Regions from separate parts of the Pontibacillus sp. ALD_SL1 genome, predicted to be linked through region 1. Evidence: riboswitches for the same ligand, from Rfam matches in the RefSeq annotation. Region 1 holds a riboswitch; the other holds the start of a gene.
The links. A riboswitch is a leader RNA that binds a small molecule or an ion and turns the genes downstream of it on or off. The one in region 1 is predicted to bind glycine.

Region 2: another riboswitch for glycine. It lies ahead of IMZ31_RS06040 (ACT domain-containing protein); the one in region 1 lies ahead of gcvT (glycine cleavage system aminomethyltransferase GcvT).

What each region holds. Positions count from the first base shown of each region.
Region 1 covers NZ_CP062974.1:2,480,879-2,486,077, forward strand. The annotation lists gene gcvPB (aminomethyl-transferring glycine dehydrogenase subunit GcvPB) at 1-1,005, opposite strand, end outside; gene gcvPA (aminomethyl-transferring glycine dehydrogenase subunit GcvPA) at 998-2,344, opposite strand; gene gcvT (glycine cleavage system aminomethyltransferase GcvT) at 2,369-3,469, opposite strand; glycine riboswitch at 3,650-3,742, opposite strand; gene IMZ31_RS12620 (DEAD/DEAH box helicase) at 3,891-5,199, shown strand, end outside.
Region 2 covers NZ_CP062974.1:1,203,448-1,208,646, reverse strand. The annotation lists gene IMZ31_RS06050 (5-carboxymethyl-2-hydroxymuconate Delta-isomerase) at 1-20, shown strand, start outside; gene IMZ31_RS06045 (PFL family protein) at 295-1,656, opposite strand; gene IMZ31_RS06040 (ACT domain-containing protein) at 1,669-1,944, opposite strand; glycine riboswitch at 2,039-2,117, opposite strand; gene IMZ31_RS06035 (glycoside hydrolase family 13 protein) at 2,426-4,129, opposite strand; gene IMZ31_RS06030 (carbohydrate ABC transporter permease) at 4,148-4,975, opposite strand; gene IMZ31_RS06025 (carbohydrate ABC transporter permease) at 4,988-5,199, opposite strand, start outside.

The DNA.
Region 1 (5,199 bases):
AGCACGGACGTTAATTCCAAAGTTCCCAAAATACGGTTTAACGCGACCGATTGAGTCTGGACGATTATCATCGAAAACATAACGTTCTTGTACTTTAGTTACAATTGGCTTTGGCAGATATGGAGCTAAATCATTCTTCACTCCAACTGGACCTGAACCAGGACCACCCCCACCATGAGGACCAGTAAATGTTTTGTGTAAATTCAAGTGGACAACATCAAACCCCATATCCCCTGGGCGAGCGTATCCAAGGATAGCATTTAAGTTGGCACCGTCATAATAAAGTTTACCGCCTGCTTCATGGATGATCTCGGCCATTTCTAAGATCTCTTCTTCAAATAAACCAAGCGTATTCGGATTTGTTAGCATGAGAGCAGCTGTGTTCTCATCAACCACCCGTTTTAAATCATCTAAATCGACAAGCCCTTTTTCATTGGATTTTACCGTTACCGCTTCAAAGCCAGCTACCGTTGCAGATGCAGGATTCGTTCCATGTGCTGAATCTGGAACGATGACCTTGGTACGGTTGTAGTCACCATTCGCCTCGTGGTAAGCACGAATCATCATAAGTCCTGTCCACTCACCATGAGCTCCTGCAGCAGGTTGCAGCGTAACTTGATCCATTCCTGTAATCGCTTCAAGAGAGGTCTGAAGATCATACATTAAACCTAGTGCTCCTTGAACTGACTCTGGAGCTTGTAAGGGATGAATGTGACTAAATCCAGGCATACGAGCTACATCTTCATTCATTTTAGGGTTGTATTTCATCGTACAAGACCCTAGTGGATAAAATCCTGAGTCCACACCGTGATTCCGTTTGGAGAGAGCCGTGTAGTGACGCATAATCTGCAGTTCACTTACTTCAGGCAAATCAGCATCGGCGCTTCTGACGTATGGGACTTCAATGTCTAAGTCTACCTCTGGTACATCTAAATCAGGCAGACTAAATCCTACGCGTCCTTCTTGACTATGTTCAAAGATGAGCGGAAAATTTTCGTTATGCATATACATCCCCCAATTCCTTCACAAATCGATCGATCTCTTCCTTTGTACGCATTTCGGTCACGGCTACAAGCATATGGCCACCTAAATCAGAATGAACCCTTTCTAGGTCAAGACCACCAATCATCCCTTTTTCTTGCAGCTTTTCATTAAGTGTCGTTACAGAACCTTGAACTTGCAGAACAAATTCATTAAAGAAAGCCTTTGAATACAACACTTGGAAGCCAGCATCTTCGAACTTTTTCTTCGCATAGCGGGCTTTTTGCATGTTTTGATAGGCCATTTCTTTAATGCCTTTCTTACCGAGCGCACTAAGGGCTACAGATGTGCCTAATGCATTTAAAGCTTGGTTAGAACAAATGTTAGATGTGGCTTTATCTCTTCTGATGTGTTGTTCACGAGCTTGCAATGTTAACACAAAGCCTCTTCGCCCTTCTTCATCTTGTGTTTGGCCTACAAGACGCCCTGGAACTTTTCTCATTAGTTTCTTGGTCGTAGCGAAGTATCCACAGTGCGGTCCACCAAACTGTGCAGGAATACCGAACACTTGAGTATCGCCTACAACAATATCCGCTCCAAATTCACCAGGTGGTGTGAGATACCCGAGAGCTAGAGGATTACTTGAAACCATAAACATTGCTTTTGAATCTTTTAAGATCTCTTGTACGTCTTCTAAAGGCTCAATTTGTCCGAAGAAGTTCGGATATTGAATGACGACGCCTGCAGTTTCTTCATCTAACTCATCTGCTAACATAGATAGGTTTGTCAAACCCTCTCTTGCTTCGATTTCAACCACTTCAATGTTTTGTCCCATTGCATAAGAATGAATAACTTCTAAAGAGTGAGGGTGAATGGCTTTAGATACAAGAACTTTTTTCTTCCTTGTTTGCCCAGCGCTTAGCGTCACCGCCTCTGCAAGTGAGGTGCCCCCGTCGTACATAGAAGAGTTAGATACTTCCATCCCTGTTAGCTCAGATATCATCGTCTGGAATTCAAAGATCGCTTGTAGCTCTCCTTGAGAAATTTCTGGCTGATAAGGTGTGTAAGCTGTATAGAATTCTGAACGAGACAGTACATGATCTACAATGGAAGGAATGTAATGATCATAAACCCCTGCCCCTAGAAAAGATGTATAGTCTTTCGTGTTGATGTTGTCTCCAGCTAGTTGAGCCAATTCTTTCATTAACTCTGGCTCACTTGCGCTAGGCTTTATGTTTAAATTTCCTTTGAAACGAACCTTGTCAGGGATATCACTAAATAAAACATCTGTTGATTCAACGCCAATACTGTCTAACATAGATCGTTTATCATGATCGGTCATAGGTAAATATCGAAATGTCATTGTAAAACCTCCCTATCCTTATCCTTACCGCTTATAAAATGGTGTTGGTATTACTTTTGCTTTCAACAATCTTTTACGAACCTGAACGAGCAGTTCGGTATCAGGCTCCGTATATTGATTAGGAACAACGGCAAGGCCTATATTTTTCTCTAATGTCGGAGACTGTGTACCAGTGGTAACAAAACCAATTTCCTTATCGTCATCAAATACTTTATAACCGTGGCGCGGAATCCCTTTATCGATCATTTCAAGACCTACGAGTTTCCTCTCTGTTCCTTCTTCTTTTTGTTTCTTAAGAACAGACTTGCCAATAAAGTCACCTTCTTTATCCACTTTGACAGCAAATCCAAGTCCAGCTTCAATAGGCGTAATATCTGCACTTAGCTCCTGACCATATAAAGGAAGCTTTGCTTCAAAACGAAGCGTGTCCCTTGCTCCAAGTCCAACAGGAAGTACCCCGTCCTCTTTGCCTTCAGCAAGAATAGCTCTCCAAAGCGCTCCCCCCGCATCTGGATGAATATAAATCTCAAATCCATCTTCTCCTGTATAACCAGTACGAGAAACAAGCGCTGCATGTTCAACACCACTAAAGGAGACATCTTGCAAGAATCGGAAGAATTTGATTTCAGAAAGATCCTGATCTGTTAAACGTTGTAAAACTGCTTCAGCCTTCGGTCCCTGAATAGCGAGTTGGACATACTGGTCGGAGACGTTATGAAGCGTCGCGTTTTCCGTTACATTTTCCTTTAGCCAATTGAAATCCTTATCTGTATTCGCTGCATTCACTACAAGCAAATAGGATTGCTCCTTCAACTTATAGACAATCAGATCATCAACCGTCCCTCCATCTTCATAGCAAAGAAACGTATATTGTGCCCGATTAGGTGTTAGTTTGGTTACATCATTCGTGAGCATCTTTTGCAGGTAAGCTTCACTTTCAGGTCCCTCTACTAAAATCTCTCCCATATGGGAAACGTCAAACAACCCAGCACTTTTGCGTGTTGCGTGATGCTCTTCTTTAATAGATGTAAATTGAACAGGAAGATCCCATCCTCCGAAGTCAACTGTTTTTGCTCCCCACTCCCCGTAATGAGGGTGCAGTGGTGTACGTTTTAAATCAGCCATTTTCAATATCCCCCTATGTACATAATCGTTCAAACTTGCGCTATTTTTCTGAAAATTTAACATAAAAAAACAGAGAAGCCACAATTCACGTGTCATTCCCTGTCCGTTAACCAGAAAGTTTCGCAGTATTCATTGCTGCTTTCTTCTTGGGTGGCCTTACGTAGGCACTCTCCAGAGGTGCGTCCTACAAGAGTCTTTTTGCCTGAGAGATTCACATCACTGTTTGCTCCTTCGGCGCCGCCAAGTTTCTGCGGTCTCTCCTCTTGTAATCATTCGCCATCATAATATTTTCATAAATGGTTCATACTAATTCATAAACGTTTCGGAATAGTAAACACTAGTTTACAAATTCACTGTCATTATATCACACGGTATTTGCACTGTGCACAAAAATTTATTGCTTGTAAAGGTAGGGTTACACATGAATCCATCTATAGAGATCGATACTTCTATTGATCCAATAGTAGCAACGAACTTACAGTCAGAAGGCCCTTTTGCTTCATGGGAATTATTCCAGATGGCCTATGAGACATCAAAGCACGTTGCCACTCCTGAATTTAAGGGGCTCCAATCACCCAAATACTTACCTCATGTCGACTTTCTTCCTCATCAATTAAATTGTGCTGAACAAGTGGTGGAAGAAATGAACGGACGAGCAATCCTAGCAGACGAAGTAGGACTAGGTAAAACGATAGAAGCAGGATTAATTTTAAAAGAATATATGATTCGTGGACTTGTAAAAAAAGTACTCATACTAGCCCCTGCCTCTCTCGTCAATCAGTGGGTACAAGAAATGAACCAGAAGTTCTATATCCCTGCAGCAGCTCAAAGAAAGTCTGCTATCTGGGACTATGATATTGTCGTATCTTCTATTGATACGGCTAAGCGACATCCGCATCAGGAAAAAATCTTAGACACAGAATATGATCTAATTATCATTGACGAGGCTCATAAATTAAAAAATCATAAAACGAAAAACTACGCGTTTGTAAGGTCACTAAAGAAAAAATATTGCCTTCTTCTGACGGCCACTCCAGTGCAGAACCACCTGGTTGATATCTTTAATTTAGTTTCTATCTTAAAGCCAGGTCATTTAGGAAACTATGAAGACTTCACTAAACGCTTTGGAAGAAATCGAAATCAACTATCAAATGATGAACATTTAAAAGAATTAGTCAAAAAAGTCATGGTCCGTAACCGTCGTGATGAAACAGGTGTGGATTGGACGAAGCGTAATGTAGAAACAGTCTATATTGATTTCACAGAAGAAGAAAAGAACGCTTACGAAAAGCTGTCTGAAGTTACAAGCGGAGGAATGGCTTTTTCCAACATTGTTCTTTTGCGAGAGTTATGCTCAAGCCGCGAAGCGTGTTTCCTTTCGATTCAGAGTATGTTGAAGAATGAGGAGATCCATCCTTCAAGAGCTGAACAACTACAAGAGATGATTGGCTATATCGAGAAAATGCCTCATCACGCTAAAGCGCAAAAAGTTGTTGAATTAATCTCGAAAACGGATCAGAAATTCATTATATTCACGGAGTATAGAGCTTCTCAATACTATCTACAGTGGTATTTGCAACAACATGGCATTACATCCGTTCCGTTTAGGGGTGGCTTCAAGCGAAGTAAGAAGGATTGGATGAAGCAACTCTTCCAAAACCACGCCCAAGTTCTCATTGCTACAGAAGCTGGAGGGGAAGGGATTAACTTGCAGTTCTGTAACAATATGA
Region 2 (5,199 bases), 1.3 Mb from region 1:
ATAACCGGTATACAGGCTGAGCGTTCAGCCTGTTTTTTTGTGGATTTAGAAGTTGAGGAGTTAAGCCCAGGAGACTGGTCAGACTCCAGCTTGTCTCTCGGGCTTGAGTCACTTCCACCCGGACTTGAGCCGCCCCCCAGGGCTTGAGTCACTTTCTTCCTACTTGAGCCACTTCCACCTGGACTTGAGCCACTCTCCCTCCACTTAAGTCACTTTCGTTCAGACTTGTGACGCTCTTCTCAGACCACAAAAAAACTGCCCAAACCAAGTTTGGGCAGCCTACATAACAAACATTTAATTAATCAAAGCCTGCAACGGAGCAGGAATACGTCCGCCGCGGTTCACGAAGCCTTCGCTACTGTATGGATTTACACCCATAACTGGAGCGCGGCCAAGGAGTCCGCCGAATTCGATCATTTCGCCTTCTTCTCTTCCTGGAACCGGAATGACGCGTACGGCTGTTGTTTTCTTATTGATCATACCGATTGCCGCTTCGTCTGCGATGATGCCAGATAATGTTGCAGGTGAAGCGTCACCTGTTAGGGCGATCATATCAAGACCCACAGAACAGACGCATGTCATCGCTTCAAGTTTTGACAAGGAAAGGGATCCTTCTGTTACCCCTTCAATCATACCTTCGTCTTCACTGACTGGGATGAACGCACCGCTTAAGCCACCAACATACGAACTCGCCATGGCGCCACCTTTTTTCACAGCGTCGTTCATAAGAGCGAGCGCTGCGATTGTCCCGTGCGTACCGACACGTTCAAGTCCGATCTCTTCTAATATGCGAGCAACACTGTCGTTTAGCGCATTCGTAGGTGCAAGAGAAAGGTCGAGAATACCGAATGGAACGCCGATTCGTTCAGCTACTTGGCGCCCAACGAGTTCACCAGCGCGGGTGATTTTGAAGACCGTATTTTTAATAACGTCAGATACTTCACCAAGATCAGCTTCCGGGTAACGCTTGAGCGCGCTCAATACAACTCCTGGTCCACTAACGCCAACGTTCAGGACCGCTTCGCCTTCACCTGTTCCGTGGAAAGCGCCGGCCATAAATGGGTTGTCTTCTACTGGATTACTGAAGATCACAAGCTTCGCACAAGCGATTCCGTTTTGATCCTTCGTGCGTTCTGCTGCGTCACTGATGACGTGCCCCATTTGTTTGACTACGTCCATGTTGATTCCTGTACGAGTAGTCGCTACAGAAACAGAACCACAGACACGCTCAGTGACACTTAGGGCTTCAGGAAGAGAGTCAATTAAGGTCTGATCGCCTTTGGTGACACCTTTATGAGTAAGAGCGGAATAACCACCAATAAAATCAACGCCAAGGTCTTTCGCTGCCTGGTCTAATGATTTTGCAACTTCAACAGCTTCTGCGACCGTTGCATTACCGAGAATCTCAGATACAGGCGTAATCGAGATTCGTTTATTGATGATTGGTACGCCGTATTCTTTCTCGACTTGTTCCGCTACAGTTGTTAAGTCTTTTGCGTACGTTGTGATTTTGTTGTAGACATTTTCTTTTAACTTATCGATATTGGGATCGGCACAGTCGCGTAGGCTAATCCCAATTGTAACCGTACGGATATCGAGGTTCTCCATTTGGACCATACGTATGGTTTCTGTTATTTCGTTAAATGCAATATTCATGGGGAGGCCTCCTTAAATGCGGTGCATAGACTGGAAGACTTCTTCTAGCTGCAGACTAATTTGCACGCCTAAGTTCTCGCCAGTTTCTTGTAGTACTTTTCTGATTGCATCAAGATCATGCGCTTCTTTCACATCGATAATCATGATCATGGTGAAGTACTCTTCCACGATCGTTTGGCTAATATCGAGCACGTTTAATTTATATTCTGCGAGTACGTTTGTCACGTTCGCGATAATGCCGACTTGGTCTTTTCCAATAACGCTTACTACTGCTTTACGTTTTTCCATGATGATCCACCTCTGACTTTATTTTCTGTGAACAAAAAAAGAGATCAGCTCTCGCCGACCTCAGACAAACGTACCCATACACGTATTCTGTATGTAGTTCGTTCCTGTCCGGTTGCCTGAGATCATGAACCCTTCGGCGTCGCTTTAAAAGCGATCTCTCCAGGATTGGCTCCAGTTATAGTGTTACCCATAACCTTCACAGCCACTATTCTTTTGAATAAATGTAATGGTACCAATATGCGTATCGTTGGTCAAGGACTATGTTTCATTTAAACCGTTAGCATATCGCTAGATATTTAACTCGATGTATTCAATACTTTGCAAAAGTACTAAGAGGGGCCAGACACCCTTCATCTCTTTAAAGCAACGCCGCGTGCCAGACACCCTTTCACGCTCTAAAGCACTACTGGGTGTCTGACACCCTTCACTGCTCTAAAACACAAAAAAGCAAGTACCTGCTACCAGGTACTTGCTTTCAAGTTTATTTTTGGTGGTAAACGACTGCTTCGTATGGGCGAAGGGTGATACCCTCCTTAGATGCGTCAGGTGAACCGCTATAGTTATGAATCATAACGGAAGCTTGATCAAAGCTTACGTCTTCTGGCCATGGACGTTCAACTGTTTCCCCTGTCCAGTTTGTTACAACGACAAGCGTTTCTCCTTCATGTTCACGCTTATATGCATAGACTTCTTCATCTTCCGGCCAAATGAGGGTGTGATCCCCATTTACGATCACCTCATGTTCTTTACGAAGAGCAATCAGCTTCTTATAGTAATGAAAGATTGAATCCGGATTCTCACGTTCTTTCTCGACGTTAATCTGATCGTAATTCGGATTCACTTTTAGCCAAGGGGTGCCAGAAGTGAAGCCCGCATTGTCAGAAGCATCCCACTGCATCGGCGTACGTGCATTGTCACGGCCTTTTTCATGAATGGCTTTTAAAATTTCATCCGGGTCATGCCCTTTTTCAACGACCATATCCTGCCAAAGATTTCGGATCTCCACATCTTCGTAATCCTCAATGGATGGAAAGTGCACGTTTGTCATCCCGATTTCCTGACCCTGATAGACATATGGCGTGCCTTGCATCATGTGGAGCCACGTTGCAAGCATCTTCGCACTTTCAGCGTGGTACTCTCCATCATCACCGAAGCGAGAAACCGAACGAGGCTGGTCATGGTTCTCCAGATAAAGGGAGTTCCACCCCTTATTAAAGAGCTCAACTTGCCATTTTGACATAATTTCTTTTAACTCAGTTAGCTTCCAGTCTTTCTCTTCCCATTTCCCCATCTGACCACCAGGCTGCGCATCGACATCCATGTGCTGGAACTGGAATAACATCGATAACACGCCTGAATCTTCATTTGTAAACTGCTTCCCTTCCTCAGGCGTTACAAATCCAGTCTCCCCAACGGTCAGAATATCGTAATGGTCAAGCACTTCTTCTTTCATTTCCTGCATAAATTCCATGAAACGAGGACCGTTGGCGAAATAATCGCTCCCCCACTGGAATTCATCATCAGGCTTCGTGACAGGCGCATCCGGTAGTCCTTCCACTTTTGAAATTAAGTTAATAACGTCCATTCGGAAGCCATCGACACCGCGATCTAACCACCAGCGCATCATCTCATATACTTTCTGACGCACATCTGGATTTTCCCAGTTCAAATCCGGCTGCTTCTTCGTAAATAAATGAAGATAATACTCGCCTGTTGGCTCATGGTACTCCCACGCTGAACCACTGAAAAAGGATAGCCAGTTGTTCGGCTCTTTCCCCTCTTCATTAGGTGGACGCCAAATATAAAAGTCACGATACGGATTGTCTTTTGACTTCTTCGCTTCCTGGAACCAAGGGTGTTCGTCAGACGTGTGATTGACAACAAGGTCCATCACAAGCTTCAGTCCTTTCTCGTGCATCGTCGTAATTAACCGATCCCACGTTTCAAGGTCACCGAACTCTGTCATAATGTCCTGATAATCACTAATATCATAGCCGTTATCATCATTAGGGGACTTATAGATCGGTGAGAGCCAGATGACATCAATCCCAAGCTCAACAAGATAATCAAGCTTTTCGATAATGCCTTCTAAATCTCCAATACCATCACCGTTGCTGTCATTAAAGCTTCTCGGATAGATTTGATAGACGACCGAGTTTTTCCACCATTGTGTTGATTGTCCCATTTCTTAAATCCCCCTCGTTTATTCTTTTACAGCACCTGAAGTCAGACCAGATACGATTCGGCGCTGGAATAACAGCACCATAATGACAAGTGGAACCGTCACAATTACCGTTGCCGCAGTGATCTCTCCCCACGGAATTGTGTACTGTCCCTGGAACATGCCAATACCAACCGGCACCGTCTTATGGCTTTCTGCTGTATTAATCGTTAAAGCAAATAGAAACTCATTCCATGCTGCTATGAACACTAAGATTGCTGTTGTAAAAATGCCTGGCACAGCAAGTGGCAGGATAATCTTGAAATACGTCTGCATCATAGACGCACCGTCCATTTTCGCTGACTCTTCTAAATCGAACGGGATCTTACGGAAAAACGTAACGAGTAACCAGATCGATAAAGGTAGTGCAAATGTCGTATATGGGATAATTAACCCGAGATAACTATTCGTTAAACCCAAATTCTTCATAAAAATATAAATCGGCGAAATCGTTGCGATTTGCGGAAACATAGAAACGGATAACACGATGCCTAGAATTACGGTTTTCCCAGGGAAATCGAGACGTGCTATCGCATAAGCTGCAAAAGCCGCTACAAAAACGGTATAAACCGTTGTGATCGTCGCTACGACGGTACTATTCCATAGGTACTTCAAAAATGGATAATTCACAAAGACAGACACATAGTTCTCAACTGTTGGATTACTTGTAAACCAATTAAATGCTTCATCACCAAACAATTCAGCTACCGGCTTGACGGAGCTCAATAAGATCCACAGAAACGGGAACATGATGATGAAAATAAACACCGCTAAGAATAGGTAGAAGCCTACCCCTGCTTTTTTCTGCATCTAGATCACTCCTTATTTTTTCGCTCCGTCTCCAAGTAAGTCTGAGCCTAAGAATTTAATGTAAATCATTGAGATAATCGCTACACAGATAAACACAATAACCGCAAGCGCCGAACCTTCTCCAAAATTCGTTTGAGCAAACATAACTTTATATGAAAAGATTGAGATTGTTTCAGTGGCGTTCGCTGGCCCTCCACCTGTTAATACGTAAATTAAGTCAAAAA